4 regions of the Hydrogenophaga sp. NH-16 genome follow, and region 4 is predicted to be linked to each of the others. Evidence: predicted binding sites of a transcription regulator. Region 4 holds the regulator's gene; each other region holds the start of a gene.
The links. The regulator sigma-54, encoded in region 4, starts transcription at its own class of promoters, with help from an activator protein. The targets are predictions, from matches to a motif close to TGGCANGNAANCTGCTTT.
Positions count from the first base shown of each region.

Region 1: a site for sigma-54 is predicted at 3,221-3,238, ahead of DD542_RS16305 (PQQ-dependent catabolism-associated beta-propeller protein). Genes of this name have one in related genera too.
Region 2: a site for sigma-54 is predicted at 5,039-5,056, ahead of DD542_RS19840 (CmpA/NrtA family ABC transporter substrate-binding protein). Genes of this name have one in related genera too.
Region 3: a site for sigma-54 is predicted at 3,478-3,495, ahead of DD542_RS02755 (transglutaminase family protein). Genes of this name have one in related genera too.

Region 1 is NZ_CP029344.1:3,383,681-3,390,772, reverse strand. Features, by position in the region: gene DD542_RS16320 (quinoprotein dehydrogenase-associated SoxYZ-like carrier) at 1-13, opposite strand, end outside; gene DD542_RS16315 (ABC transporter permease) at 35-880, opposite strand; gene DD542_RS16310 (ABC transporter substrate-binding protein) at 862-2,019, opposite strand; gene DD542_RS16305 (PQQ-dependent catabolism-associated beta-propeller protein) at 2,148-3,152, opposite strand; gene DD542_RS16300 (tripartite tricarboxylate transporter substrate binding protein) at 3,330-4,388, shown strand; gene DD542_RS16295 (ABC transporter ATP-binding protein) at 4,385-5,143, shown strand; gene DD542_RS16290 (TonB-dependent receptor) at 5,157-7,092, opposite strand, start outside.
Region 2 is NZ_CP029344.1:4,113,743-4,120,834, reverse strand. Features, by position in the region: gene DD542_RS19860 (nitrite reductase) at 1-1,680, opposite strand, end outside; gene cobA (uroporphyrinogen-III C-methyltransferase) at 1,918-2,760, shown strand; gene DD542_RS19850 (substrate-binding domain-containing protein) at 2,844-3,539, shown strand; gene DD542_RS19845 (nitrate regulatory protein) at 3,594-4,877, shown strand; gene DD542_RS19840 (CmpA/NrtA family ABC transporter substrate-binding protein) at 5,220-6,497, shown strand; gene ntrB (nitrate ABC transporter permease) at 6,519-7,092, shown strand, end outside.
Region 3 is NZ_CP029344.1:563,952-571,043, forward strand. Features, by position in the region: gene DD542_RS02755 (transglutaminase family protein) at 1-3,399, opposite strand, end outside; gene DD542_RS02760 (ComEC/Rec2 family competence protein) at 3,525-5,897, shown strand; gene DD542_RS02765 (circularly permuted type 2 ATP-grasp protein) at 5,943-7,092, shown strand, end outside.
Region 4 is NZ_CP029344.1:4,508,368-4,515,459, forward strand. Features, by position in the region: gene argS (arginine--tRNA ligase) at 1-1,337, shown strand, start outside; gene DD542_RS21710 (SPOR domain-containing protein) at 1,352-2,020, shown strand; gene DD542_RS21715 (thiol:disulfide interchange protein DsbA/DsbL) at 2,091-2,729, shown strand; gene lptA (lipopolysaccharide transport periplasmic protein LptA) at 2,907-3,506, shown strand; gene lptB (LPS export ABC transporter ATP-binding protein) at 3,542-4,291, shown strand; gene DD542_RS21730 (RNA polymerase factor sigma-54) at 4,304-5,923, shown strand; gene DD542_RS21735 (THUMP domain-containing protein) at 5,920-7,092, shown strand, end outside.

The DNA.
Region 1 (7,092 bases), 1.1 Mb from region 4:
AAGCAAGGCGCATGGCTGGATCTCCGGGCCTGGCTCAACCGCCAGGCTTCTTGCTGATCGAGCCGCGTTGCGGGTCGTAGCCCCAGAGCGCGGCGACAAAAAACACCACCGTGCAGCCCAGCACCACCGCCCAGGCGGTGCCATTGAACTGCCCGTACATCGCAAAGCGGATCGCCTCGACCGCGTGGGTGAAGGGGTTGGCCTGCGCCAGTTTGAGCAGCCACCAGGCGCCCGACTCCTCCAGCTTCCACAGCGGGTACAGCGCCGGGCTGATGAAGAACATCGGGAAGATCACGAAGTTCATCGTGCCGGCGAAGTTCTCCAGCTGCTTCACGTAGACCGACAGCACCAGCCCCACCGAGGCCAGCATCACCGCGCCGCACACCATGGCCAGCAGCGCGGCCGGCAGGTGCAGCAGCGGCAGCTCGACGCCGAAGGCCCAGGCGATCACCAGGAACACCACCATCTGCAGCACCGACAGTGCGGTGCCGGCCAGCAGCTTGAACGCCAACAGCCAGCCGCGCGCCAGCGGCGCCGTGAGCAGCAGGCGCATCACGCCCATCTCGCGGTCGTAGACCATGGAGAGCGAGCTCTGCATGCCGTTGAACAGGGCCACCATGCCCAGCAGGCCGGGCACCATGTATTCCTTGTATTCGACGTAGGTCTCGTAGGGCGGCGCAATCGCCACGCCGAACACGTTGTGGAAGCCCGCCGAGAACACCACGAACCACAGGAGCGGCCGCACCAGGGCCGAGCCCAGGCGCGAGGGCTGGCGCAGGAAGCGACCGATCTCGCGGCCCACCACCGCGCGCAGGGCGCGCAGCAGGTGCGGCAACAGCGCGGGTGTCGGGTCGGGGGTGATCAGGGCCGCTGCTTGCATGCGCTTTCCGCTTCGTCCACGCCCAGCGTGTCCATGACTTCCCTGGGGTGCAGCACGCCGTCCAGCGGGGCCACGCCGACCACGCCGTCGACGTGGCTGAGGAAGATGGGCTGGCGCAGCTGCCCGTCCCAGGCGCGGAACGACAGGCGCGGCCCCTTGAAGCCGTCCACCGCCACCGGCCCGCCGCGCAGGGTCTTGAGCTGTTGCGCGATGGGCGCCTTGGGCAGGTCCACCAGCACGGTCGCCACCGCACGGACCGCGATCCAGGCGGCCCAGTCGTGGCCAGTCATGGGGCGCTTGTGCTCCTTGGCAAAACGGCGCGAGAGCTGCGGGCCGCCGTTGCGTTCCCACAGCGGGTGCCAGGGCACGGCCACCAGACCATTGGCGCCCACCACCGGCCGCGGCAGTTGCGTGGCGTACGGCACGGTGCGCGCGAACTCGCCGTCGCTGTCCAGCACCGCCACCACCTCGTGCTCACGGTCGCCGCCAGTCAGCAGGCGCACATTGCCCAGGTCGCGCTCGCGCGGGTCGCCGGTGAGCTTGAAGGGTTTGGTGGACGTGGCCTTGATGCCGTAGCGCTTGGCCGAGCGGTTGAAGGCCTCCAGCATGGGTGCGTCCCCCGGCAGCGGGCCCTGCAGCACCAGGGCCTTGCGCCAGTTGCGCGCCGCCAGGTACTGCGCCAGCGCGTCGCTGAGCATCGCGCGGCTCGGCACGGTGTGCAGCAGGTGCGCCGCGCACTGCGCGCCGCGCAGCGCGTCGTCGTCGGCCGCGGCGTTGAACACGATGGCGCCGCCCAGCGCGGCCGGCGCCGCCTGCACCAGCGCACGCAATTCGGCGGCCGGCAGGTCGGCCACCACGTGCTGCACCTTGGCGGCCTTCAGCTCGGCCAAGGCCTTGGTCAGGCCCGCGGCGTTGGGCAGCACCACGTCCTTCACCTCCAGCGCGATGCCGGCGGCGTCCAGCTCAAACGCCGAGTCTTCGGCCGCCAGCTGCACGCCGTCGATGGCGCGCCCGGTGGGGTGGCCGGGGTAGGCCTTCTCCAGCCGGCGCGGCGCGTGGCGCGGGTCGCCGTCCAGCGACACCACCGCGATGGTGACCTTGGTGGCGGCCAGCGCTGGAGCAGGCACCGACGCCCACACGCAGGCACACCACAAACCCAAGCCCAGAATGCCGCGGAACCGGCTTTGCCGGGCCGCAGGCATTGCCCCTTGAGGGGCGGAGCGGCCACACGAAGTGGGCAAGCGATGGGGGTGGGCCACAGGCTCTGTCATTTGCTCACAAGAATGGTGTGCGGCACACGCCCGGCCGGCACCGTCTTCAGTGCCTTGCCCGACGCCGTGTCCACCAGCGTCATGTCGTCCGACAGGCCGTTGGCCACGAACAGGGTCTTGCCGTCGGCCGTGAAGCCCAGGCCCCACGCGCGCTTGCCCACCAGCACCTGGTTCTTCACCGCCTTGCTCGCCACGTCCACCTCGGCCACGTGGTTGGCGCGGCCCAGGCCCACCCACATGCTCTTGCCGTCCGGGCTGATGGCCATGCCCACGGGGGTGATGTCGGCCGGGCGCATGCCCTTGACCTCGAACTTGATCTTCTGCTTCTCGGTGTGGGTCTTGGTGTCGACCACGCTCACGGTGGCGTCCAGTTCGTTGGTGACCCACAGCTCGCCGCCGTCGGGCGACATGACGAAGCGGCGCGGGCGCTTGCCGACCTTGATGTTCTTGGTCACCTTCTTCGTGCCCAGGTCGATCACATGGACGACGTTGGCCACTTCGGAGGTCACGTAGGCGGTTTTGCCATCGGGCGTGACCAGCACGCCTTCGGGCTCGCCGCCGGTTTTCACTTCAAACACCGCCTTTTTCGTTGCGATGTCGTAGGCCCCCAGCACGCTGTCGTCCTCGACCGACACGTAGGCGGTCTTGCCGTCGGGGCTGAGGTCGAACATCTCCGGGCTCTCGCCCAGCGGCACGGTGCCGGCCAGCTTGCCGCCAGCCACGTCCACCACGCCCATGGCGTTGCTGTCGCCGCAAATCACGAAGATCTGCGAACCATCGGCGTTGAACCTCATGTCGCGCGGGCGCTTGCACACGTCGATGGCGCCCTGGCGCTCGCCCGCGGTGTTGAACACGTAGAGCTTGTTGTCCTTCTCGCTGGACACGTAGACCTTGCTTTCGGCATGGGCGGGCAGGCTGAAGGCGAGCGTGGCGCCGGCGGCGCACAGGGCTGCGGTCAGGGGGCGCAGGGAACGGCGGAATGCGGTGGCACGGAGGGCCATGTCTTTGTCTCCTTGGTGTTGTCAAACGGTCAGCGGCCGGGCGGGCATCGCCACGGGCGCGCGATGCCTCTGCAAATTCGGTGCCAGTGGGCCATGGGCTGTTGCGGGAACAGAATTTGCCTCAAGATGCCCTGTCCCGAGGGCGCTCCGAGGGACAGGAGACTATCAGGCCCCGCCATGAGACACACACCGCTGTTCCCAGCGTTCAAAAATGACACAGGGATAACCCTGAGCCGTGACACAACCCAGGCCCGGCACCCGACGCGCCGCGACATCCTGTTCCAGGCCGGCGCGCTGGCCGTGGCGTCTGCGACGCCGCTGGCGAGGGCCCAGGCGCCCTTTCCCAGCAAGCCGCTGCAGCTCATCGTGCCCTGGCCCGCGGGCGGTCAGACCGATCTGACGATCCGCATCCTCTGCGAAGAGGCCGAGCCGCTGCTGGGCCAGCCGGTGCTGGTGGTCAACAAGCCCGGCGCGGCCGGCACGCTGGTGGCGCCCGCGCTCAAGGCGGCAGAGGCCGACGGTCACACCATCGGCCAGGTGCCCATCACGGTCTACCGCCACGCACTGATGAACCACGTGCCCTGGGACCCGGTGACCGACCTCGCGCCCATCCTGCAGGTCTCGGGCGTGAGCTTCGGCCTGCTGGTGCCGGCCAGCAGTCCGTTCAAGAGCGCCACCGAGCTGATCGACTGGGCCATCAAACACCCCGGTGAGCTGATCCTGGGCTCTACCGGCATCGGCACCACCGCCCACCTGGCGATGGAAGAGATCCTGCTGCAGCACAACGTGAAGTACGTGCACGTGCCCTACAAGGGCACGGCCGACCAGATGCTGGCCATCGCGGGCGCGCAGATCATGGCGGGCGTCAACTCCACCGGCTTCGCGCCCTGGGTCGAGAAAGGCCAGATGCGCGTGCTCGCCACCTTCAACGCCACGCGCAACCCGCGCTGGCCCGACGCGCCCACCATGCGCGAACTGGGTTATCCGCAGGCGGTCTACACCTCGCCATGGGGCCTGGCCGCGCCGGCCGCCACACCGCCCGCGGTGGTGCAGAAGCTGCACGACGTGTTCCACAAGGCCATGTTCAGCGAACGTCATGCGGGCGCGCTCGCCAAGTACGATCAGTCGCTCGATTACCTGGGCACGCGCGACTACCGCCAGGCGGTGCTCGCCACCGTGGAACGCGAAAAGAAGCTGCTCGCACGCATGAACCTGCTGGCCAAGACCGCCTCATGACCGAACCCACACCGCCCGCCTTCAACTCCGTGCTGCAGGCCGAGGGCCTGCACAAGGCCTACAACGGCAAACCCGCGCTCAAGGGCGTCACCCTGTCGATGCAACCCGGCGAGATGGTGGCCCTGCTCGGCCCCAACGGCGCCGGCAAGTCCACCCTGCTGCAGCTGCTCACCGGCCTGTTCACCCCCGACCAGGGCACGATCCATGTGCTCGGCCAGGACATGCGCCAGCACCCCGCGCGCGCGCTCGCGGGCCTGGGCGTGGTGTTCCAGCAGAGCGCGCTCGACCTGGACCTGACGGTGATGGCCAACCTGCTGTTCCACACCGACCTGCACGGCATCCCGCGCAAGACGGCGCGCGAGCGCATCGACGCGCAGCTCGCCGCCATCGGCCTGCAGGACCAGGCCAAGGCCGTGGTGCGCAGCCTCTCGGGCGGCACGCGGCGCAAGGTGGAGCTGGTGCGCGCGCTGCTGCACCGCCCGCGCCTGCTGCTGATGGACGAGGCCACCGTGGGCCTGGACCCGGCCTCGCGCCAGCAACTGCTGGACACGGTGCGCGGCCTGTGCCGCGACCAGGGCCTAGCGGTGCTCTGGGCCACGCACCTCATTGAAGAAGTGAAGACCGCCGACCGCCTGCTGCTGCTGCACCAGGGCACGGTGCGCTTCGACGGCGCCATCGGCGCCTTCATGGCCGCCGCCGAAGGCCCGGACTTCCAGACAGAGGTATTGAAGGCGCTGCAGAAGCCGGGGCTCTGAACCCCGGCCGGGTTCAGAACGCGTAGCTCACCGTGGCGCCGACACCCCACTGCCGACCCGGCGCCGGCTCGAAGAAGCGGCGGTTGCCGTCGTTGGCGATCACCGAACCGATGGTGGCCTTGTCGGCCAGGTTGTCCACGCGCACGTACTCGCGCAGCTTCCACGCGCCCAGCTTCTGTTCCCAGCCCAGCCGCAGGTTGAACAGCGTGGCCGCGTCGGTGCGGTCGCTGTTCACGTCGTCCACCACCATCGAGCCGCGGTGCACGACCTCCAGCGCGGTCGTGAAGCCGGGCCAGGCGCGCGGCTGCCAGACCAGCTCACCGAACAGCGTGCGGTTCATCGTGCCGGGAATGCGGTTGCCCTTGGCCACGGTGGCGCCGCTGCTGCTGGCAAAGGCCTGGTCGAAGCGGGCATTCAGCGTGGAGAACGCCAGGTGCGTGCGCCACTCGGGGCTCCACTGCGCGCTGTGCGCCAGCTCGATGCCCGAACGGCTGGTCTTGCCCGCGTTGGTGTAGACCGTGCGCCCGCCGCTGCTGGACGCGACCACGATTTCATCGGTGGTGCCGATGTGGAACAGCGCGGCGTCCAGCCGCTGGCCCTCGCCCAGCTTGGTCTTCAGGCCCAGTTCCACGTGGGTGCTGCGCGCGGACTTGAGATTCAGGTTGGGGCCGCTGCCGTCTGCCGTGTAGGCGATCTCGGTCAGCGTCGGCGTCTCAAAACCCTTGCCGATGTTGGCGTAGAGGTTGGTGTCGGGGCTGAGGTGGCGCGTGAGACCGATCACCGGGTTGGTGGCGTTGAAGCGTGCGCGGCCGCTGTCGTCGGGGTTGCCGGGGCGCACGAAAAAGTCCTTCACCTTGAAGCTCACCCGGTTGGCGCGCAGGCCGGCCACCGCGCTCCAGCCCTCGTTGATCGCCCAGTCGGCCTGGGTGTAGACGCCCGTGCTGTCCACGCTGTCGTCCTCGTCGCGCTTGAGCTCGCCCGGCTCGCCGAGGTTGTTGATGAAGCCGCGGCGGCGCTCGCTCATGCGCTCCAGGTCCAGGCCCGCACTCAGCCGCACCTCGCCCTCGCCCGCCGCGATGCGCCGGGCGTAGCGCAGGCCGGTGCCGCTGTAGCTGCGGTCCAGCTGCACCACGCCGCCGGCCGCCGTGGGCGAGGTCTGCGCCATCAGCGGGATGGAGAGCCGGTTGTCCAGGTCGCGCTGGCCCGCGTAGACCCGCGCCGAGAGTTCGCTCTTCGCATCCAGCTGGTGTTCTGCCACCAGGCCGACCTGGTTCTGCGACACGTCCTTGCCAGCCTTGTACAGCGTGGAGTTCGCCACCGCCTGGCGCGGATTGGCTTCGAACTGCTCGCGCGTCAGGCCCAGCGGGTCGCCCGATTCGGGCTGGTCAAACGAATTGGCCACCAGGGTGAGCTTCGTGGCGTCGCTGGGCGCCCAGCGCAGCTTGGCATTGGTGTGCTTGCGCTTGGCCGCGCTGTTGACGCGCCAGCCGTCGGTGGAGAAGTCGCTGTGGTCGATCACATAGTTCAGTGAACCTCTCTGCCCCGCCGCCTGCAGGCCGTAGCGGCGCAGCTGTTCGGAACCCGCATCCACGCTGAACCGGACTTCGGGTTTCGCCGGGCCGTCGGCGGTGAACACCTGCAGCACGCCGCCGGCCGAATTGCCGTAGAGCTGGGCCAGCGGCCCGCGCAGCACCTCGATGCGCTGGGCCGAGGGCAGGCTGATGGTCGATGCCTGGCCCTGGCCGTCGGGCATGGTGGCGGGAATGCCGTCGACGATGAGCCTGGCGCCGCGGATGCCGAACGGCGAGCGCGAGCCCGAGCCGCGGATGGAGAGCTGCAGGTCCTGCGCGTAGTTCTGGCGGTTCAGCACCGTGATGCCGGGCACCCGCGTCATCACCTCGGACAGGTTGACACGCGGCCCAGCCGCCTCGATGGCGTCCTGTCCCACA
Region 2 (7,092 bases), 390 kb from region 4:
CGTGATCAGGCGCGGGTCCTTGATCACAGCCTTGAGCTTGAGCGTTTTGTCGTCCACGATCACCAGCGCGCTCTCCTTGTTCTTGGCGCTCCACACCGAGAACCAGACCTCGTCGCCGGCCCGGTTGAACTCGGGCTGCACGACGCGCTTGGCGCCGTCGTCCTTGATGCCCGCCCAATCGGCGATCGGCAGCACGGTGTAGCCCTTCTCCAGGTTGTCGATGTCGTACACCGCGACCGATTGCGAGATCTTCGGATCGGGGTTGAGCGGGGTGTCCGAGTACAGGTGCCTGCTCTTCGGGTGGCTCTTGATGAACAGCGCGCCGCCGCCCTGGCCCTTGAGGGTCTGCACCACCTTCCAGGCATTCTTGGGGTGCTTGACCGGGTCGGTGCCGATCAGCGAGATGGTCTCGTCGCCCAGGTGGCCGGTGGACCACACGGGCCCGTAGGTCGGGTGCACGAAGTTGGCGCCACGGCCCGGGTGCGGGATCTTGCCCACGTCGATCAGCTTGGTCAGCTTGCCCTCTTTCAGGTCCACCGCCGCGATCTTGTTGCTGTTGTTGGCCGCCACCATGAAGTAGCGCTTGGTCGAGTCCAGGCCGCCGTCGTGCAGGAAGCGCGCGGTGCCGATGGTGGTGACCTTGAGCGCATCGATGTTGGAGTAGTCCACCAGCAGGGTCTGCCCGGTTTCCTTCACGTTCACCACGAACTCGGGCTTGTAGTGGCTGCCCACGATGGAGGCCACGCGCGGCTCGGGGTGGTACTCCTGCGTGTCGACCGTGTTGCCTCGGGTGGCCACGATCTTCAGCGGCTCCAGCGTGTCGCCGTTCATGATCACGAACTGGGGCGGCCAGTACGAACCGGCGATCGCGTACTTGTCTTCAAAGCCCTTGAACTTGCTGGTTTCGACCGAGCGCGCTTCCAGGCCGGTGCGGATCTCGGCCACGTTGTCGGGCTTCTCCATCCACAGGTCGATCATGTTGATCTTGGCGTCGCGGCCGATCACGAACAGGTAGCGACCCGAGGCCGACAGGCGCGAGATGTGCACCGCGTAGCCGGTCTTGACGATGTTGATGATCTGCTTGGTGTCGCCATCGATCAGCGCCACCTCACCCGTGTCCCGCAGCGTGGTGCTGAAGATGTTGGTGATGTTGTAGTTGTTCATCTTCTTCGTCGGCCGCTTCTCGGGCGGGACGATCACCTTCCAGGTGGCCTTCATGTCGGCCAGGCTGTATTCGGGCGGCGTGGGCGCGTCGTGCTGGATGTAGCGCGCCATCAGGTCCACTTCCTTCTCGCTCATCTCGCCGCTGGTCTGCCAGTTGGGCATGCCGGCCGGGGAGCCGTAGGCGATGAACACCTTGAGGTAGTCCGTGCCCTTGCCGATGGTGATGTCGGGTGTCAGCGGTTTGCCGGTGGCGCCCTTGCGCAGCACGCCGTGGCAGCCGGCGCAGCGCTCGAAGTAAATCTTGCGTGCGGTGTCGAACTCGGCCTGCGTCATCGGCGGCGCCTTGGGATTGGTCGCCTGGTACATCGGCTCGTTGACCAGCGGCGATCCGCCGGCCTGGTAGTTGGCTTCCGCCGGGCTGAGCTTCTTGTCTGCAGCCGCCTGCGCGAACGCGCCGGTGCCGATCAGTGCCGCCATCGCCAGCATCGTCAGGCGAATCGTGGTGCGGGATCTCATGATGTTCTCTCTCCGTCGTGGAGCAGCGTTTGAAGTGGCCGTCCCTGGTGGGGCGCTGTGCCCGCTCGCCCGGCTGCTGTCCATGGCCGATGCGAGCAGGCACATGCTCTGCCCGGTCACAGGCGTTGTCCTTGAACTGGTTCAAGGACGGTCCTCCGTCGCGTCCGAACAATGGGCCTCACAACAACGGACGTCCCGGCGATGCAGCCGGGCCGCCATCCCACGACGGAGCGAGTCATGAACCTGGTCAACCTGATCACCCCCGCGCGGACCGCCGATGCCGATGGCTGCGCAGCGCCTCCGGGCACGGTGACGCTGGTGGGCGCGGGCCCGGGCGACCCGGATCTGCTGACGGTGAAGGCGGTGAAGGCCCTGCAGGCGGCGCGGCTGGTGCTGTACGACCACCTGGTCAGCCCGGCGGTGCTGGAACACCTGAGCCCCGACGCCGAGCGCATCTATGTCGGCAAGGAAAGCTCGCGCCACACCCTGCCCCAGGCCTCGATCATCGAACTCATGGTGCAACTGGCGCGCAGCGGCCGCTCACTGTTGCGGCTCAAGGGCGGCGACGGCTACATCTTCGGCCGCGGCGGCGAAGAGGCCCAGGCCCTGGCGGCCGAGGGCATTCCGTTCACCGTGGTCCCCGGCCTCACGGCCGCTCAGGGTGCTGCGGCCTCGGTCGGCATTCCGCTGACCCACCGCGACCACGCCTGTTCCCTCGTGCTGGCCACCGGCCACCTGCGCGACGGCCAGGGCCTGGACATGGACTGGGCCATGCTCGCGCGCCCGCGCCAGACCGTGGTGCTCTACATGGGCGTGAACAACCTGCCCGAGATCTGCCGCCAGCTGATCGCCCACGGCCTGTCGCCGCAGACGCCAGCCGCACTGGTCGAGAAGGCCACCCTGCCCGACGAACGCTGCATCACCGGCACGCTGGCCGAGCTGCCCGCGCTGGCGCTGCGCCACCAGGTGCGCCCGCCGGCGCTGATCATGGTCGGCGGGGTGGTGTCGGTGCGCGCGCAGCTGGTGCCCTCAGCGCCCCCGGTCGCAGCGGCGGCCGCGCCGGTCCATGCCGTGGCCTGATAACAGAAAGAACGCGCGGACACGGGTCAGACGAGAGTGGCTTTGATACGCTGGCGGGCTCCGCCCACGAGCCCTTTGCCGCCATGCCGACCACTTCCCTGACCCTGATCTCTTCCATGGCCACCAAGGCCCTGCTGGCCGACCTGGTGGCCGCGTATTCGGCGCAACAGCCGGACACCATGGTCGCCGTCACTTCGGTCGGCGGCGTCGACGCGGCCAAACGCGTCGTGGCCGGCGAGGCCTTCGACATCGTGGCCCTGGCCTCGGACGCGATCGAGAAGCTGGCCGCCAGCGGCCACGTGGCGGCCGACAGCCGCACCGACATGGTCCGCTCGGCCGTGGCCGTGGCCGTGCCGGCCGGCACCCCGCACCCGGACATCGCCACCGAAGCCGCGCTCAAGGCCGCGGTGCTGGCCGCGCCCACGCTCGGCTACTCCACCGGTCCCAGCGGTGTGCAACTGGCGAAGCTGTTCGAGCGCTGGGGCATTGCGCAGCAGATCGCACCGCGCATCGTCACGCCGCCGCCAGGCACCTCGGTGGGTTCGCTGGTTGCCAAAGGCGAAGTCGCACTGGGCTTCCAGCAGCTCAGCGAGATGACGGGTGTGGTCGGCATCGACGTGATCGGCGGCCTGCCCGAAGCCGTACAGATCGTCACCACCTTCTCGGCGGCCCGCGCCACCGTGAGCACGCAGCCGGATGCCGTACAAAAGTTCCTGGCATTTCTTGCGAGCTCGGAAACCGCCGATCTCAAACGCCGGCACGGCATGACACCTGCCTGAAACTGTCGGGCCCCCACGCTCCAGGCGGCACGAATGTTGCTGCCGCCCCAGGGCATGAAATCGGCCTTCTGTTTCCTCATTGCCGCCAAGCGCTGCGAAATCGCCGGCCTGCAACAGCTGGCGCTGACCAGCGCCCTGGTCAACGCCACCGGCCGCTTCATCCATGCGCTGCAGCGCGAGCGCGGCCTGTCCAACCTCTACCTCGCCTCGCAAGGCCAGCACTGGGCCGATGAGCGCCTGGCCCAGGTGGCGTGCTGCGACGAGCTGCAGGCCGAGGTGCGCGCCGCCTTCGACACCCTGGACACCGAGACCCCGCGCGCCGGCAACGGCGCCCGCCTGTTCAGCCGCATCGCCTATGTGCTGCAGGGCCTGGACGCCCTACCCCTGCTGCGCCTGCGTGTGCAGACACAGGTCTGGAGCGCCGCACGCGCCACCGCCGGCTACATCCGCCTGATCAACGGCCTGCTGGCGGTGGTGTTCGAGGCCGCCGACAGCGCCTCCGACCCCGACATCTCGCGCCGCCTGGTGGCCCTGTTCAACTTCATCCAGGGCAAGGAATTCGCCGGCCAGGAACGCGCCACCGGCTCGGCCCTGTTTGCGGCGGGCTGCGCGCAGGCCGACGGCCAGCAGCGCCTGCTGCACCTGATCGACTCGCAGGAACGCTGCCTGCAGGTGTTCGCCGACTTCGCCAGCGAGCCGCTGCGCGAGGCCTGGGCCGCCGTGCAGCGGCACGACACGCAGGCCTCGCTGGAGCGGCTGCGCCGCATCCTGGCCACCTCGCTGCCCGGCGGCCCGCTGGACACCGGCCTGAGCCAGATCTGGTTCGACGCCTGCACCGCCCGCATGGACACCATGAAGACGGTGGAGGACGCGCTGGCCGCCGAGCTGGAGGCCCTGTGCCACCAGCGCCTGGCGGCCGCCACCCGCGACCTGGCCGACTTCCAGAAGTGGCAGCGCGCCGAGTCGCTGGGCGAGGACCTGCCCGAGCACGGCGACTTCTTCGACGAAGGCCAGGCCGCCCCCGCGCCGCCGGTGAACCTGGGGCACCCGGTGCAGGCCTACGGCCCGCAGGTGGAACGCTCGATCCTCGAACTGGTGCACGAACAGGCGCAGCGCCTGCAGCAGATGGGTGACGAGCTGGACATGGTCCGTGCCAGCCTGAACGAACGCAAGATCGTCGAACGCGCCAAGGGCCTGCTGATGGCACACCGCCAGCTCAGCGAGCACGAGGCGCACAAGACGCTGCGCCAGATGGCGATGAACCAGAACCGGCGCCTGGTGGACGTGGCGCAGGCGGTGCTGGCCATGGCCGAGATCCTGCCGCCGGGCCTGCGCTGAGCCCACCTGTTGCGGCGCACAAAAGCTGTGCCGCCGCACGGCCGCGCACCAGTTTGAAGCCGCCCTGACACCCCGTTCAGCGGCTGCCCCTGCACCGCCTTCTTCGAAAAACCCAGCCAATTCAAAGAGTTACGCTTTCAACGGAGCCAACCAGCACAAGCTGGCACGGTCCGTGCTCAAGGATGGTCAACGGGACGTGCCAATGGCGGCACACCCTCCCGACGGTCTCAGGACACTCAGGACAACGGCGTCCATTTCTCGCCCCCGACAGGGGGGCCTGGAATGGGCGCCGTTTTGTTTTTCCGGTTTCAGTTTTCGGTTTTTTCTTCACAGGAGTTGAGCATGAACGACCACCGCGCCACGACACCCGAGACCGCCGCCGCGCCCGCCGCCGACAGCGGCTCGCGCCGCGACTTCATCAAGAAGGGCGCGGCCGCCGCCACCTTCTTCTCCACCCTGGGCCACAGCGGCGTCTGGGCCGCCGGCTCCGACGCGCCGGAAAAGACCGAGGTCAAGATCGGTTTCATCCCCCTGACCGACTGCGCCAGCGTGGTGATGGCCAGCGTGCTGGGTTTCGACAAGAAGTACGGCGTGACCATCGTGCCCACCAAGGAGGCGAGCTGGGCCGGCGTGCGCGACAAGCTGGTCAACGGCGAACTGGACTTCGCCCACGTGCTCTACGGCCTGGTCTACGGCGTGCACATGGGCACGGCCGGCCCCAAGAAAGACATGGCCGTGCTGATGAGCCTGAACAACAACGGCCAGGCGATCACGCTGTCCAAGGCGCTGGCCGACAAGGGCGCGGTGGACGGCCCGTCCCTGGCCAGGTTCATGGCCGCAAACAAGCGCGAGTACACCTTCGCGGGCACCTTCCCGACCGGCACCCACGCGATGTGGATGCACTACTGGCTGGCCGCCGCGGGCATCAACCCGCTGTCGGGCGCCAAGCTGATCACCGTGCCGCCGCCGCAGATGGTGGCCAACATGCGCGTGGGCAACATGGACGGCTTCTGCGTCGGCGAACCCTGGAACCACCGCGCCATCATGGACGGCATCGGTGTGACGGCCAACACCACCCAGGACCTCTGGAAAGACCACCCCGAGAAGGTGCTGGGCACGACCGCCGACTTCGTCAGGAAGTACCCCAACACCACGCGCGCCGTGATGATGGCCGTGCTCGAAGCCAGCCGCTGGATCGACGCCGGCCTGCAGAACAAGCTGAAGATGGCCGAGACCGTGGCGCAGAAGGCCTACATCAACACCGGTGTCGACGCGATCAACCAGCGCATCCTGGGCCGTTATCAGAACGGCATGGGCAAGACCTGGGACGACCCCAACCACATGAAGTTCTTCAACGACGGCAAGGTCAACTTCCCCTACCTGTCCGACGGCATGTGGTTCCTCACCCAGCACAAGCGCTGGGGCTTGATCAAGAGCCACCCCGACTACCTCGGCATCGCGAAGCAGATCAACCAGATCGAGCTCTACAAGTCCGTCGCAGGCGCCATGGGCATCAGCGTGCCCAAGGACCCGATGCGCAGCAGCAAGCTGATGGACGGCGTGGTGTGGGACGGCAAGGACCCCGCCAAGTACGCCGACGGCTTCGCCATCAAGGCCTGACCCTTCACAAGGAGCACCACCATGGTTGCCGCTGTTTTTCACATGCCGCTGGAGGCTTCGGCCCCGCCCGCCGCCAGCCCCACCACCTCGCCCATCGCCAAAGCCATGACCGCCTCGCAAGCCAGGCCCGCCGCAGCGCCCCCTGCTCCGAAAAAGCCTGCGATCGATCTGCGCAGCTTCTGGATGGCCGTGCTGCCGCCGGTGCTGGGCCTGGCGGTGCTCGTGCTGGTCTGGCAGGCCATCGCGTCCACCTCCAACAGCGGCATACCCAAACCGGCCGAGACCTGGGCGCAGGCGGTGCAGGTGTTCTCCGACCCCTTCTACAGCAACGGCCCCAACGATCAGGGCGTGGGCTGGAACGTGCTGGCCTCCCTGCAGCGTGTGGCCATCGGCTTCGGCATGGCGGCGCTGGTCGGCATTCCGGCGGGCTTTGCGATTGGCCGCTCGGTGTTCCTCTCGCGCATGTTCAACCCGCTCATCAGCCTGCTGCGCCCGGTGTCGCCGCTGGCCTGGCTGCCCATCGGTCTGCTGGTGTTCAAGGGCGCCAACCCGGCCGCCATCTGGACCATCTTCATCTGCTCGATCTGGCCCATGG
Region 3 (7,092 bases), 890 kb from region 4:
GTAGGCGTTGATCGGGAAGCTGTCGTAGTTGCGGCCGCCCGGGTGGGCGACGTGGTACTGGCAGCCGCCAAGCGACTTGTGCATCCAGGTGTCGACGATGTCGAAGGTCAGCGGTGCGTGCACGCCGATCGACGGGTGCAGCGCCGAGGGCGGGTTCCAGGCCTTGTAGCGCACACCGGCCACGTGTTCGCCCGCGGTGCCGGTGGGCTGCAGGGGCAGGGCGCGGCCGTTGCAGGTGATCACGTAGCGGCTGTCGTTGTAGCCGCTCACGCGCACCTCGATGCGCTCCAGCGACGAGTCCACATAGCGCACCGTGCCGCCGGGCGCGCCTTCCTCGCCCATCACATGCCAGGGCTCCAGCGCGTTGCGCAGGGTGAGTTCGATGCCGCGCGCGGCCACCTGGCCCACCAGCGGGAAACGGAACTCGAAGTGCGGCTCGAACCAGGCCATGTCGAAGCGGTAGCCCACCCCGGCCAGATCGGCCAGCACGTCCTCGAAGTCCATGCGGATGAAGGTCGGCAGCAGGAAGCGGTCGTGCAGCTCGGTGCCCCAGCGGGTGAGCTGGCCGCGCCAGGGCTGCTGCCAGAAGCGCGCGATGAGGGCGCGCAGCAGCAGCTGCTGGGCGATGCTCATGCGGGCGTGCGGCGGCATCTCGAAGGCCCGCAGTTCCAGCAGGCCCAGGCGGCCGGTGGACGAGTCGGGCGAGTAGAGCTTGTCGATGCAGAACTCGCTGCGGTGGGTGTTGCCGGTGACGTCGATCAGGATGTTGCGCAGCGTGCGGTCCACCAGCCAGGGCGGCATGTCCTGGCCGAAGCGCTGTCGGTTCTGTTCGATCTGGTTGAGCGCGATCTCCAGCTCGTAGAGCTGGTCGTTGCGCGCCTCGTCCACGCGCGGGGCCTGGCTGGTCGGGCCGATGAACAGGCCGCTGAACAGGTAGGACAGCGAGGGGTGGTTGTGCCAGTAGGCCACCAGGCTGCCCAGCAGCTCGGGCTTGCGCAGGAAGGGTGAGTCCGACGGCGTGGCGCCGCCGAGAACGAAGTGGTTACCCCCGCCGGTGCCGGTGTGGCGGCCGTCGGTCATGAACTTCTCGGCGCACAGGCGGGTCTGGTGCGCGGCCTCGTAGAGGAACTCGGTGCGCTCGACCAGCTCTTCGAAGCTGCTGCTGGGGTGGATGTTGACCTCGATCACACCGGGGTCGGGCGTGACCTGCAGCATCTTCAGGCGCGGGTCGCGCGGCGGTGGATAGCCTTCGAGCACGATCTTCATGCCCAGGCGCTCGGCCGTGTCCTCCACCGCCGAGAGCAGGTCGAGGTAGTCCTCCAGCCGCTGCATCGGTGGCATGAACACGTAGAGGTGCTGGACCTTGCCGCCACTGGCCTTCTCGGCCTTGGGGCCGTTGGCGCGCTGCGGGTCGCGCGCCTCCACCACCAGCGCGGTGCGGGTCAGCCAGGCGGCCGATTCGCCGCGCCGCGGCAAGCGGGACGAGAGCTGCTGCGCCGGCGAAGAGGCCGGGTGCGGCTGGCCACGGCGCAGGCCAAGCGCCTCGACCTCGCCGCCGGGTCCCTGTTCGTCGAACCAGTCGGTGCCCTGCAGCGACACGGTGCCGCCTTCGGCAAAACCGCCGCCCACGGTGTGCGGGTGCACCTGGTGGCGCAGCGCCGAGCCGGTGGGCAGCGGGTCGCGTGCGCTGTGCGGGTCCTGCTCGATGTGGTAGGGGTAGTCGCCCATCGACACCCAGGGCAGGGAGTCCAGCGGCAGGCGGTAGCCCATGGGCGAATCACCCGGAATCAGGTACATGCGCTCGTCGCGGAAGAACCAGGGACCGGTGGACCAGACCGTGCCGCTGACGCGGTGGTAGGCGCTCTTGCCGTTGTTCGAGAGCGGACCGTGGCCCGAGGCCTGCAGCGGCAGCACGTAGCCCACGGTGGCGTCCAGGCCCTGGCCGAACACGCGGCGCAGGCGCTGGCGTTCCAGCTCGTCGTCGAGCTTGCTGTCGAAGGGGTCGACGTTGACCGGCAGGCGCCGTTCGCGCCACAGGTAGTACCAGGTGTCTTCGTAGCCGGGGGTGATGTACTGGGTCGACAGGCCCAGGCGGCGCGCCAGTGCCTGCGTGAAGCGCTGCGCGTCGTCGGCGGTGTAGCGGGCTTCGTCGCGCTCGTCGGCCAGCAGGGCCGGGTTGCCCCAGCAGGGTTCGCCGTCAGCACGCCAGAACACCGACAGCGCCCAGCGCGGCAACTGCTCGCCCGGGTACCACTTGCCCTGGCCCATGTGCACGAAGCCGCCGTCGCCGTAGCGCTCGCGCAGGCGGCCCAGCAGTTCGGTGGCGTAGCCGCGCTTGGTCGGGCCCAGGGCGTCGGTGTTCCACTCGGCGGCGTCGCGGTCGCTGATGGCCACGTAGGTGGGCTCGCCGCCCTGGGTCAGGCGCACGTCGCCCTTCACCAGATCGGCGTCCACCTGTTCACCGAGCTTCAGCACCTCGTTCCACTGGTCTTCGGTGTAGGGCTTGGTCACGCGCGGCGATTCGTGGATGCGCATGACCTTCATCTCGTGGCTGAACTCGACCTCGCACTTGTCCACGCCGCCTTCCACCGGCGCGGCGCTGGAGGGCTGCGGCGTGCAGGCCAGCGGAATGTGGCCCTCACCGGCGAGCAGGCCCGAGGTCGGGTCCAGACCGATCCAGCCGGCGCCGGGCAGGAACACTTCGCACCAGGCATGCAGGTCGGTGAAGTCCTTCTCGGGGCCGCTGGGGCCGTCGATGGCTTTCACGTCGGGTGTCAGCTGGATCAGGTAACCCGAGACGAAGCGCGCGGCCAGGCCCAGGTGGCGCAGCAACTGCACCAGCAGCCAGCCCGAGTCGCGGCAGGAGCCGCTCTTGAGCGTGAGAGTGTCCTCTGGCGTCTGCACACCCGGCTCCATGCGGATGGTGTAGGCGATGTCCTTCCAGAGCTTCTGGTTGATGCCGACCAGGAAATCGATGGTGCGCTGCTCGCTGCGGTCGACCTGCTCCAGATAGCCCTTGAGCAGGGGCGTCATCGGTGCGGTGGCCAGGTAGGGGGCCAGTTCCCGCTTCTGGGATTCGTCGTAGGTGAAGGGGAACTTCTCGGCGCGTGGTTCGAGGAAGAAGTCGAACGGGTTGTAGACCGCCATCTCGACCACCAGGTCGATCGTGACCTTGAATTCGGTGGTGGGTTCGGGGAAGACCAGGCGCGCCTGGTAGTTGGCGAAGGGGTCCTGCTGCCAGTTGATGAAGTGACCCCCCGGTTCGATCTTCTGCGAGTACGACAGCACCTTGGTGCGGCTGTGCGGTGCCGGCCGCAGGCGGACCACCTGCGGGCCGAGTTTGACCAGGCGGTCGTACCGATAATGGGTGATGTGGCTCAGGGCGACATGGATGGCCATGCTGGGGTCACTTTCAACAGGGAGTCACAAACAATGAAAACGCTGCCAGGGCGGGCTGCCGCGCGCGTTCGACAAAAACTAGCAAGTCCCGCGCCACGGCGCACGGCTGTCCGGCGGACCGTCTGATGCACCCGCTGTGGGCGGTGCTGCCTGGCGCGGTGCTGGGGGTGGCGCTGCAGCTTCTGCAGGCCCGGCTGTGGCCGGTGGCGGGGTACGCGGGGCTGCTGGCGGCGGCGCTCTTGCTGGCCGGCGTTGCTGCACGGGTCGGGGCCAGGCGACGTGCCGGGCTTGCGCTGGGCGCCGCCCTGCTGGCGGGTGCGCTCGCGGCGGCCGGGGCAACGGGCCTGCGCGCTGCGCGCCACCAGGCGCAGGCGCTGAGCGCCCCGCTGGAGGGCGTGAACCTGGTGGTCACCGGGCAGGTGGCCACCATGCCCCAGCGCGGCGCCGACAGCGACCGCTTCGAGTTCGCCGTGGCATCGGCGACGAGGGACGGCTTGGCGGTGGATCTGCCGCCGCGGCTGCTGATCAGCGACTTCCGGGGTCAGGGAACGGGGCGCACCTGGCGCGCGGGCGACGCCTGGCGGCTGACGGTGCGTCTCAAGCGTCCGCACGGTGCCTCCAACCCCCATGGCTTCGACCGCGAGCGCTGGCTCTGGGAGCAGGGCATCGGCGCCACCGGCTACCTGCGCGATGGCCCGCGCGACCCCGCGCCGGTGTTCCTCGGCGCCAGCGGCGGCCACCCGGTCGAAGCGGCGCGCCAGTGGGTGGCGGACCGCATCGCTGCGCGTGTGCAGGAACCGCGCAGCGCCGGTGTGCTGGCGGCGCTGGTGGTGGGTGACCAGGCGGCGATCGAGCGCAGCGACTGGACCCTTTTCCGCGACACGGGTGTGGCTCATCTGATGAGCATCTCCGGTCTTCATGTCACCGTGTTTGCGTGGCTGGCCACGGCGTGCATCGGCTGGGGCTGGCGGCGCTGGGCCCATGCGTGGCCGGGGGTGCTGCTGGCGGTGCCGGCACCGCGGGCGGCGGCCTGGGGTGGTGTGGCGGCCGCGGCGGCCTACGCGCTGTTTTCGGGCTGGGGCGTGCCGGCGCAACGAACGGTGCTGATGCTGGCGCTGGTGGTGGGGCTGCGGCAGGGCGTGCGCCAGTGGCCCTGGCCCCTGGTCTGGCTGCTGGCGATGGTGGCGGTGCTGGCGCTGGACCCCTGGGCGCTGGTGCAGCCGGGGTTCTGGCTCAGCTTTGTGGCGGTGGGCATCCTGTTCGCCTCGGGATCGCGGCAGAAGGCGGGGCCGGTGCGCCGCCTGCTGCGCGAGCAGGCGGTCGTCACGGTGGCGCTGGCGCCGCTGGGGGTGCTGCTGTTCGGGCAGCTGTCGCTGGCGGGGCTGGTGGCCAACCTGCTGGCCATTCCCTGGGTGACGGGTGTGGTCACGCCGCTGGCCATGCTGGGCGTGATCGTGCCGCCGCTGTGGGATCTGGCGGCGTGGGCCGTTCAGGGGCTGGTGGTGTGTCTGGAGTGGCTGGGCGGCTGGCGCTGGGCCACGCTGTTTCAGCCCATCCCGCCCCTGCCGCTGGCGCTGTGTGGAGTGGCCGGCGGGCTGCTGCTGGTGCTGCGCCTGCCGTGGTCGCTGCGTTCGGCCGGCCTGGTGCTGCTGGCGCCGATGCTGGCCTGGACACCCCAGCGGCCTGAGACCGGCGAGTTCGAGGTGCTGGCGGTGGACGTCGGCCAGGGCAGTGCGGTGCTGGTGCGCACCGCCGGCCACAGCCTGCTCTACGACACCGGTCCGCGCTACGGCCCCGGCAGCGACGCTGGCGACCGGGTGGTGGTGCCGCTGCTGCGCGCGCTGGGCGAGGCGCCCGACATGGTGGTGGTGAGCCACCGCGACAGCGACCACTCGGGTGGTTCGGGCGCGGTGCACGCGGCCTGGCCAAGGGCGCGCTGGCTGTCCTCGTTCGGCGAGGGTGAGCGCTGCCTGGCCGGTCAGCGCTGGCACTGGGACGGGGTGGACTTCGAAGTGCTGCATCCGTCGCCGGAACACTTTGACGACACCGGCCAGGGACGGCTGCCGAGCAACGCCATGTCCTGCGTGCTGCGCGTGGGCAATGGCCGGCGCTGGGCCTGGCTCAGCGGCGATCTGGATGCCGAGCGCGAAACCCGGCTGGCGCTGGCGCAGCCACAGTTGCGGGCCGACCTGCTGCTGGCACCGCACCACGGCAGTGCCTCGTCCAGCAGCCCGGTGCTGCTCAACACCCTGCGGCCTTCGGTGGCGCTGGTCCAGTCGGGCTACCGCAACCGGTTCGGGCACCCGGCACCGGTGGTCCGGGACCGCTACGACGCGCGGGGCATGCGGTGGGTGGCATTGCCCCAATGTGGTGCGGCTCTGTGGCGCAGCGATGGGCCCTTGAGCGTGCATTGCCACCGGGATGCAGTGCGCCGCTACTGGCACCATCCGGGTGCGCCTGTGGCGGACGAGGGCGATGAGGCGGACCCCGGCGGGTGACCACTGGCCCGCTCCTTGCTATGCTGGGTGCAGGAGAAAAAGCCCATGAGCCGACCGATGTTTGACGAAATGAACGCCTCGCCCACCGAGGTGCGGGCCCACTACCTGAACTACGCACGGTGGCTGGCACAACAACCCGAGGAAGTCATGGCATCGCGCCGCGAGGAGGCGGAAATGATCTTCCGCCGCGTCGGCATCACCTTCGCGGTGTATGGCGCCAAGGACGAAGACGGCGCCGGCACCGAGCGCCTGATCCCCTTCGACCTCATCCCGCGCATCATTCCCGCCCACGAGTGGAAGAGCATGCAGGCCGGGCTGGTGCAGCGCGTGACCGCGCTCAACCGCTTCATCCACGACGTCTACCACGACCAGGAGATCATCAAGGCGGGCCACATCCCGGCCGACCAGATCTTCCAGAACGCGCAGTTCCGCCCCGAGATGATGGGCGTGCAGGTGCCCAGCCAGATCTACTCGCACATCGCGGGCGTCGACATCGTGCGGGCACCGAATGCGCAAGGCGAGGGCGAGTACTACGTGCTCGAAGACAACCTGCGCGTGCCCAGCGGCGTGAGCTACATGCTGGAAGACCGCAAGATGATGATGCGGCTGTTCCCCGACCTGTTCGGCCAGAACCGCGTGGCGCCGGTCGCGCACTACCCCGACCTGCTGCTGGAGACCCTGCGCGCGGTCAGCCCCGCCACCACCGCCGAGCCCACGGTGGTGGTGCTCACGCCCGGCATGTACAACAGCGCCTACTTCGAGCATGCGTTCCTGGCGCAGCAGATGGGCGTGGAGCTGGTCGAAGGCCAGGACCTGTTCGTCAAGGACAACTTCGTCTACATGCGCACCACCAAGGGCCCCAGGCGCGTGGACGTGATCTACCGCCGCGTGGACGACGACTTCCTCGACCCGCTGGTGTTCCGCCCGACCTCGACACTGGGTTGCGCCGGTCTTCTCGGCGTCTACCGCAGCGGCAACGTGACCATCTGCAACGCGGTGGGCACCGGCATTGCCGACGACAAGTCGATCTACCCCTACGTGCCCAAGATGATCGAGTTCTATCTGGGCGAAAAACCAATCCTGAACAACGTGCCGACCTTCATGGGCCGCAACCCCGACGACCTGAAGTACATGCTCGACCACATGCACGAACTGGTGGTCAAGGAAGTGCACGGCGCGGGCGGCTACGGCATGC
Region 4 (7,092 bases):
TCCAGCCCTCCAACGGCCAGCGCCTGATGGTCGAATTCGTCTCGGCCAACCCCACCGGCCCGCTGCACGTGGGCCACGGCCGCCAGGCCGCGCTGGGCGACGCGATCTGCAACCTCTACACGACCCAGGGCTGGGACGTGTACCGCGAGTTCTATTACAACGACGCGGGCGTGCAGATCGGGACGCTGGCCACCAGCACGCAGCTGCGCATCAAGGGCTTCAAGCCCGGTGATGCCGAATGGCCCGAGGCCGCCTACAACGGCGACTACATCCAGGACATCGCCAACGACTACCTGGCCAAGAAGACGGTGCATTCCGACGACCGCGAATTCACCGCCAGCGGCGACCCCGAGGCGCTGGACGACATCCGCCTGTTCGCCGTGGCCTACCTGCGCCACGAGCAGGACCTGGACCTCAAGGCCTTCGCGGTGAAGTTCGACAACTACTACTTGGAGTCCAGCCTCTACACCAGTGGCCGTGTGGACGCGGCGGTGCAGAAGCTGCGCGAGGCGGGCAAGACCTACGAGCAGGATGGCGCGCTGTGGCTCAAGTCCACCGACTACGGCGACGACAAGGACCGCGTCATGCGCAAGGGCGACGGGTCCTACACCTACTTCGTGCCCGACGTGGCGTATCACATCGCCAAGTGGGAGCGCGGCTTCACCAAGGTCATCAACATCCAGGGCACCGACCACCACGGCACCATCGCCCGCGTGCGCGCCGGCCTGCAGGCCGCGGGCGTGGGCATCCCCCAGGGCTACCCCGACTACGTGCTGCACACCATGGTGCGCGTGGTGCGCAACGGCGAAGAGGTCAAGATCAGCAAGCGTGCCGGCAGCTATGTGACGCTGCGCGACCTGATCGAGTGGACCAGCAAGGATGCGGTGCGCTTCTTCCTGCTCAGTCGCAAACCCGACACCGAATACACCTTCGACGTCGATCTGGCGGTGCAGAAGAACAACGACAACCCGGTCTACTACGTGCAGTACGCCCACGCGCGCATCTGCTCGGTGCTGGCGGCCTGGGGCGGTGACGTGGACTCGCTCGCCGGCGCCGACCTGTCGCCCCTGCACACGCCGGCCGCGCAGTCGCTGATGCTGCTGCTGGCCAAGTACCCGGCCATGCTGACCGCAGCGGCCGAGGGCTTTGCGCCGCACGACGTGACCTTCTACCTGCGCGAGCTGGCCGCGGCCTACCACAGCTACTACGACGCCGAGCGCATCCTGGTGGACGACGAAGCGGTCAAACGCGCCCGTCTGGCGCTGGTCCGGGCAACGGCACAGGTGTTGCACAATGGCCTGGCCGTGCTGGGCGTGAGCGCCCCGCAGAAGATGTGAACCTCCCACCTCCCATGAACATTTCATTCCCGCAGGCCCGCGCTCAGCGTGGCGGCACCCTGGTTGGCTTTGTGGTCGGCCTGCTCGTCGGCCTGGGCCTGGCGCTCTCGGTGGCCGTGTATGTGACGCGCGTGCCGGTGCCATTCGTGGACCGCGGTGTCACCCGCAAGCCGGCCGACGATGCGGCCGAGGCCGAACGCAACAAGGGCTGGAACCCGAACGCCGGGTTGGTGAACAAGCCGCCGCCGCTGCCGGCTCCAGTCGAAACGACCCCGCCGGCCGCCGGCGACGCGGCACCGAAGGACGCCTCAGCGGCGGAGCCCGACAAGGCGCCGGCCGCCAAAGCCGCTGACGCGGCCACCAAGCCGGACAGCGATCCGCTGGGCGACCTCATGAGGGCCAAGGCCGGAGGGGCGTCGGAGCCCGCGGCTGCGCAGGGGGCCGACCCCTTCTCCTACTTCGTGCAGGCGGGGGCATTCAAGTCTCCCGAAGAGGCGCAGGCGCAGAAAGCACGGCTGGCCATGCTGGGCATGGACGCCACCATCACCGAACGCGAGCAGGCGGGGCGCACCGTGTTCCGTGTCCGCATGGGACCATTTGGCCAGAAGGCCATGGCCGAGGCCACGCGCGAACAGCTGGAGGTGAACGGGGTGGAAGCGGCGCTGGTGCGGGTGCAGCGCTGATTGCACGGTACCGAGGAACTTTTCGCTGTCCCGGGAGCCTGATTCAGGTCATTTCAAGGAGTCCGATTCCATGCATCGTCGAGATTTTTCGCGCAGCCTCCTGGTGGCTGGTGCCGCCACCGCCAGCGGGCTGACCCTGTCGCCGGCCCTGGCCCAGCGCGTGGCCTTCAAGGAAGGCACCGATTTCCAGCGGCTGGCCAAGCCGGCGCCGACCGAGAGCCCGGCGGGGCAGGTCGAGGTGGTCGAGTTCTTCGCGTACAGCTGCATCCACTGCTACAACTTTGAACCGGTCTTTCATGAGTGGATCAAGCGCAAACCGGCCCATGTGACGGTGCGCCGCATGCCGGTGGCCTTCAACCAGAACTTCGTGCCGATGCAGCGCCTGTACTTCACGCTGGAGGCCTTGAACCTGGTGGACACGCTGCACGTCAAGGTGTTCAAGGCGATCCACGAAGAGCGCCAGCCGCTGACGACCGCGCCCGCCATCACCGCCTGGATCGAAAAACAGGGTGTCAACCGCGAGCAGTTTCTGGGCATCTTCAATGGCCAGGCTGCCAAGCTGGCGGAGAAGGCCGTTGGTCTGCAGGACGCCTACCAGGTGGAAGGCACGCCCGCCCTGGGCATCGCCGGCAAGTTCTATGTGGGCGGACAAGGGCCGCGCACCCTGCTGGTGGCGGACTCGCTGATTGCCGAGGCCCGCAAAGGCTGACCGGTTTCTGACCCTCTTCCCTTCGGAGCCCGCCCTGTGCGGGCTTCCTGGTTTCATGGCGGGCACAATGTGCCGGCGCAGCGGCGAAACGCTCTGGGCGCCGCTACAATGAATGCAAGATCTGTGCCCTCAAACGCCATGCACCCACACGCACCAACCCCCCGTTCCATCGCCCGGATGTTGGCCGTCATTGGCCTGATGCTGCCCCTGCTGGCGCAGGCCGAAAAGGCCGACAAGGACAAGCCCATGAACGTGGAGGCCGATGCGCTGCGCTACGAAGAGACACGCCAGACCAGCGTGTTCACAGGCAACGTGGTGATCACCAAGGGCACCATCCTGATGCGCGGTGCCAAGCTGGACGTGCGCCAGGACCCGCAAGGCAATCAGTACGGTCTGCTGCTGGGCACCCCCGAAAAGGCCGGTTTCTTCCGCCAGAAGCGGGAAGGCGTGGACGAATGGATCGAGGGCGAGGGTGATCGCATCGAATACGACAGCAAGGCGCAGACGGTGCTGTTCACCGGTCGCGCGGTGCTGCGCCGCTACCGCGGCACCCTGCTCAACGACCAGAGCGTGGGCAGCGAGATCCTCTACAACAGCCTGACCGAGGTGTTCACGGTCAAGGGTGGGGACACCAGCAAGACCGCTGCCAACCCCACCGGCCGCGTGCGCGCCATGCTCACGCCGATCCCGGAAGAGGAGAAGAACGGCCCCGCCGCCCCGGCGACCGATCCGGCCACGCTGCGTCCCAGCGGCAAGATCACCGAGCCCAAGAAGTGACGGAGACCGTCGCCAGCGCCAGTCCGTCGGGCGGCATGCCGTCGCACAGCCGTCTGGAGGTCCGGGGACTCAAGAAGTCCTATGGCAGCCGCAAGGTGGTCAAGGACGTGTCCCTGTCGGTGGACAAGGGCGAGGTGGTGGGACTGCTGGGTCCCAACGGCGCCGGCAAGACCACGTCGTTCTACATGATCGTCGGCCTGCTGCGGGCCGATGGTGGCGAGATCCTGCTGGACGGTCACCGCATCGAGTCCCTGCCCATCCACCGCCGTGCCCGGCTGGGGCTGGGCTACCTGCCGCAGGAAGCCTCGATCTTCCGCAAGCTCACGGTGGCGCAGAACGTGCGCGCCGTGCTGGAGCTGCAGCAGGACGCGAACGGCCAGCCGCTGTCCGCGCGCGAGATCGATGCCCGGCTGGACGAGCTGCTCAAGGAGCTGCGCGTCGACCACCTGCGCGATTCGCCCGCGCCCGCCCTCTCGGGCGGTGAGCGCCGTCGCGTGGAGATCGCCCGCGCGCTGGCCACCCGGCCGCGGTTCATCCTGCTGGACGAGCCCTTCGCCGGCATCGACCCGATCGCGGTGCTGGAGATCCAGCACATCATCAGTTTCCTCAAGTCGCGCGGCATCGGTGTGCTGATCACCGACCACAACGTGCGCGAAACCCTGGGCATCTGCGACCACGCCTACATCATCAGCGACGGTCATGTGCTGGCCAGCGGTACCACCGCCGAGATCATCGAAAACGCCGAGGTGCGCCGCGTCTACCTGGGCGAGAACTTCCGCATGTGACGGAATGAGCCGATGAAGCAAGGTCTGTCGCTGCGGGTGTCGCAGCACCTCGCGCTCACGCCGCAATTGCAGCAGTCGATCCGCCTGTTGCAGCTGTCCACGTTGGAGATGGCTCAGGAAGTCGAGCAGATGCTCGACGAGAACCCGTTCCTGGAACGGGGCGAGGAAGTGGCCGATCGCGAAGATTTCGGCGTGCAGACCGCGGACGCACCGGTGGTCGCCGGCGAGCAGCTGGAAGAAGCGGCGCAGCCGGTGGTCGAGCTGCGCAGCGCCGAACCGGACACCCGCACCACCCAGGCCGACAGCGCAGACAGCGCCAGCGACGAGGTCGAGAGCCGGCTGGACGGCGCCGCGCCGGTCGAAGAAAGCTGGGAAGGCGACGGCACCGTCGAGATGGCGCCCGACGACAGCGAATGGGGCGGCGATGCACCCGCGCGCAACAGCGGTTCCGGTGGGGACGACGACGACACCGCCACGGCCGCCGACCTGGCCCGTGTGCCGGTCAGCCTGCAGGACCAGCTGCACGAGCAGGCGCGCTGCCTGCGCCTGTCGGACGAGGACAGCGCGGCGCTGTTTTTCCTGATCGAGTCGCTCAACGACGACGGGTATCTGGAGGACAGCCTGCACGAGCTGGCGCGCGCCTGCTGGCGCCTGACCGCGGGCCGGCCGGCCGACGAAGAGCCGCGCTTCGACGAAGTCGAGGCCATTGAGCAGCGCCTGGGCATGGCCCTGCAGTGGCTGCAGCAGATGGAGCCCACGGGCGTGGGCGCGCGCGACCTGGGCGAGTGCCTGCGGCTGCAGATCATGGAGCTGCGCAACACGCCCGCCGCCCGCACGGCGCTGGCGATCTGCGAGCAGCCGCTGGAGCTGATGGCCAAGCGCGACATCAAGCGCCTGTGTGCGGCCACCGGGCACGACGACGAGACCGTGCGCGCCGCGCTGGCGCTGATCGCCCGCCTGGAGCCCAAGCCGGGCCGGCGCTTCGTCGACGTCGAGCGCAACGTCGTGGTGCCCGACGTGATCGTCACCCGCGCCGGTCGCGGTTTCAAGGTCTCGCTCAACGCCGAGGTGATGCCGCGCCTGCGCGTGCACGATGTCTATGCCAACGCCCTGCGGGGGCGGCGCGAGGCCGGCGGCGAAGCGGGCCACGCGGCCATGCAGCAGCGGCTGCAGGAAGCGCGCTGGTTCATCAAGAACATCCAGCAGCGCTTCGACACCATCCTGCGCGTCTCCAGCGCCATCGTCGAGCGCCAGCGCAACTTCTTCATGCACGGCGAACTGGCCATGCGCCCGCTGGTGCTGCGCGAGATCGCCGACGAGCTGGGCCTGCACGAGTCGACCATCAGCCGCGTGACCACGGCCAAGTACATGGCCACGCCGTTCGGCACCTACGAGCTCAAGTACTTTTTCGGCTCCAGCCTGGGAACCGAGACCGGCGGCAATGCGTCGAGCACGGCGGTGCGCGCCCTGCTCAAGCAGTTCATCGCGTCCGAAGAGCCGACCAAGCCGCTGTCCGACAACCAGCTCTCGGACCTGCTCAAGGAGCAGGGCATCGAGTGCGCGCGCCGCACGGTCGCGAAATACCGCGAGGCGCTGCGCATCGCGCCGGCGAACCTGAGAAAAGCGCTTTGAACCAATTGAATCTTTTCCTCCCCTGCGCCGCCGGCGTGGAGGACTACCTCGCCGCCGAAGTCACGCGCATCACGGGCGAGACCGCGGTGCAGAAGTCGCGCGCCGGTGTGGCGCTGCTGGCGTCCTGGCGCGACGCGCTCAAGCTCAACCTGCACTGCCGGCTCGCGCAGCGCGTGCTGGTGCAGCTCTGGCACGGTGGCTACCGCAGCGAGAACGACCTGTACGCGGCCGCCAGCGAGGTCGCCTGGGAAATCTGGTTCACGCCGCAGCAGACCATCAAGGTCGAGGTCACGGCGCAGCACAGCCCGCTCAAGAGCCTGAACTTCGCGGCGCTCAAGATCAAGGACGCAGTCTGCGACCGCTTCCGCGACAAGCGCGGCGAGCGCCCCAGCGTCAACACCACCTGGCCCGACGTGCGGCTCTACGCCCACCTGACCACCGACACGGTGAGCCTCTACATCGACACCTCGGGCGAGCCGCTGTTCAAGCGCGGCTGGCGCGAGGACAAAGGCGACGCGCCGCTGAAGGAAACGCTGGCCGCGGCCATGATCGCCGCCACCGGCTGGAACGGCGCCGAGGCCGAATCGCTGGACGACATCGTGCCGCTGTACGACCCCTGCTGCGGCAGCGGCACGGTGGCGATCGAAGCGGCACAGATCGCGCTGCGGGTCGCTCCCGGTCTGCAGCGCCGCTTCGCGTTCGAGAAGCTGCTGCCGTTCCAGCCACACGTCTGGCACGCCCTCAAGGACGAGGCCGCGAAGCAGCGCCGCGAGTGGCCGGCCGGGCGCAAGCCCATCGTGTTCGGCAGTGACGTGGCCTTCCGCATGGTCGACTTCGCGCAGCGCAACGCCGAACGCGCGGGTGTGGCCTTCGCGATGGAGCTGCGTGGCGGTGACGCGCTGCAGCGCATGCCGCCGACCGACAAGCCCGGCGTGATGCTGCTGAACCCGCCCTATGGCGAGCGCATTGCGGCTGCCGGGGTGGCAGGGCAGAGCGCCCAGGTGCGGGCGGCCGAACGCGGTGCGCGTGCGCCCCGCACCTTCACCGTGGGTGCCAAGGCCGCTCCCGAGCCCGGCTTAGGCCGCGAGAGCGCCCAGATGGCCGATGGCAGCGACGGCAGCGATTTCTTCGCACAGCTGGCCACGCACTGGAAGAGCCACTACGCCGGC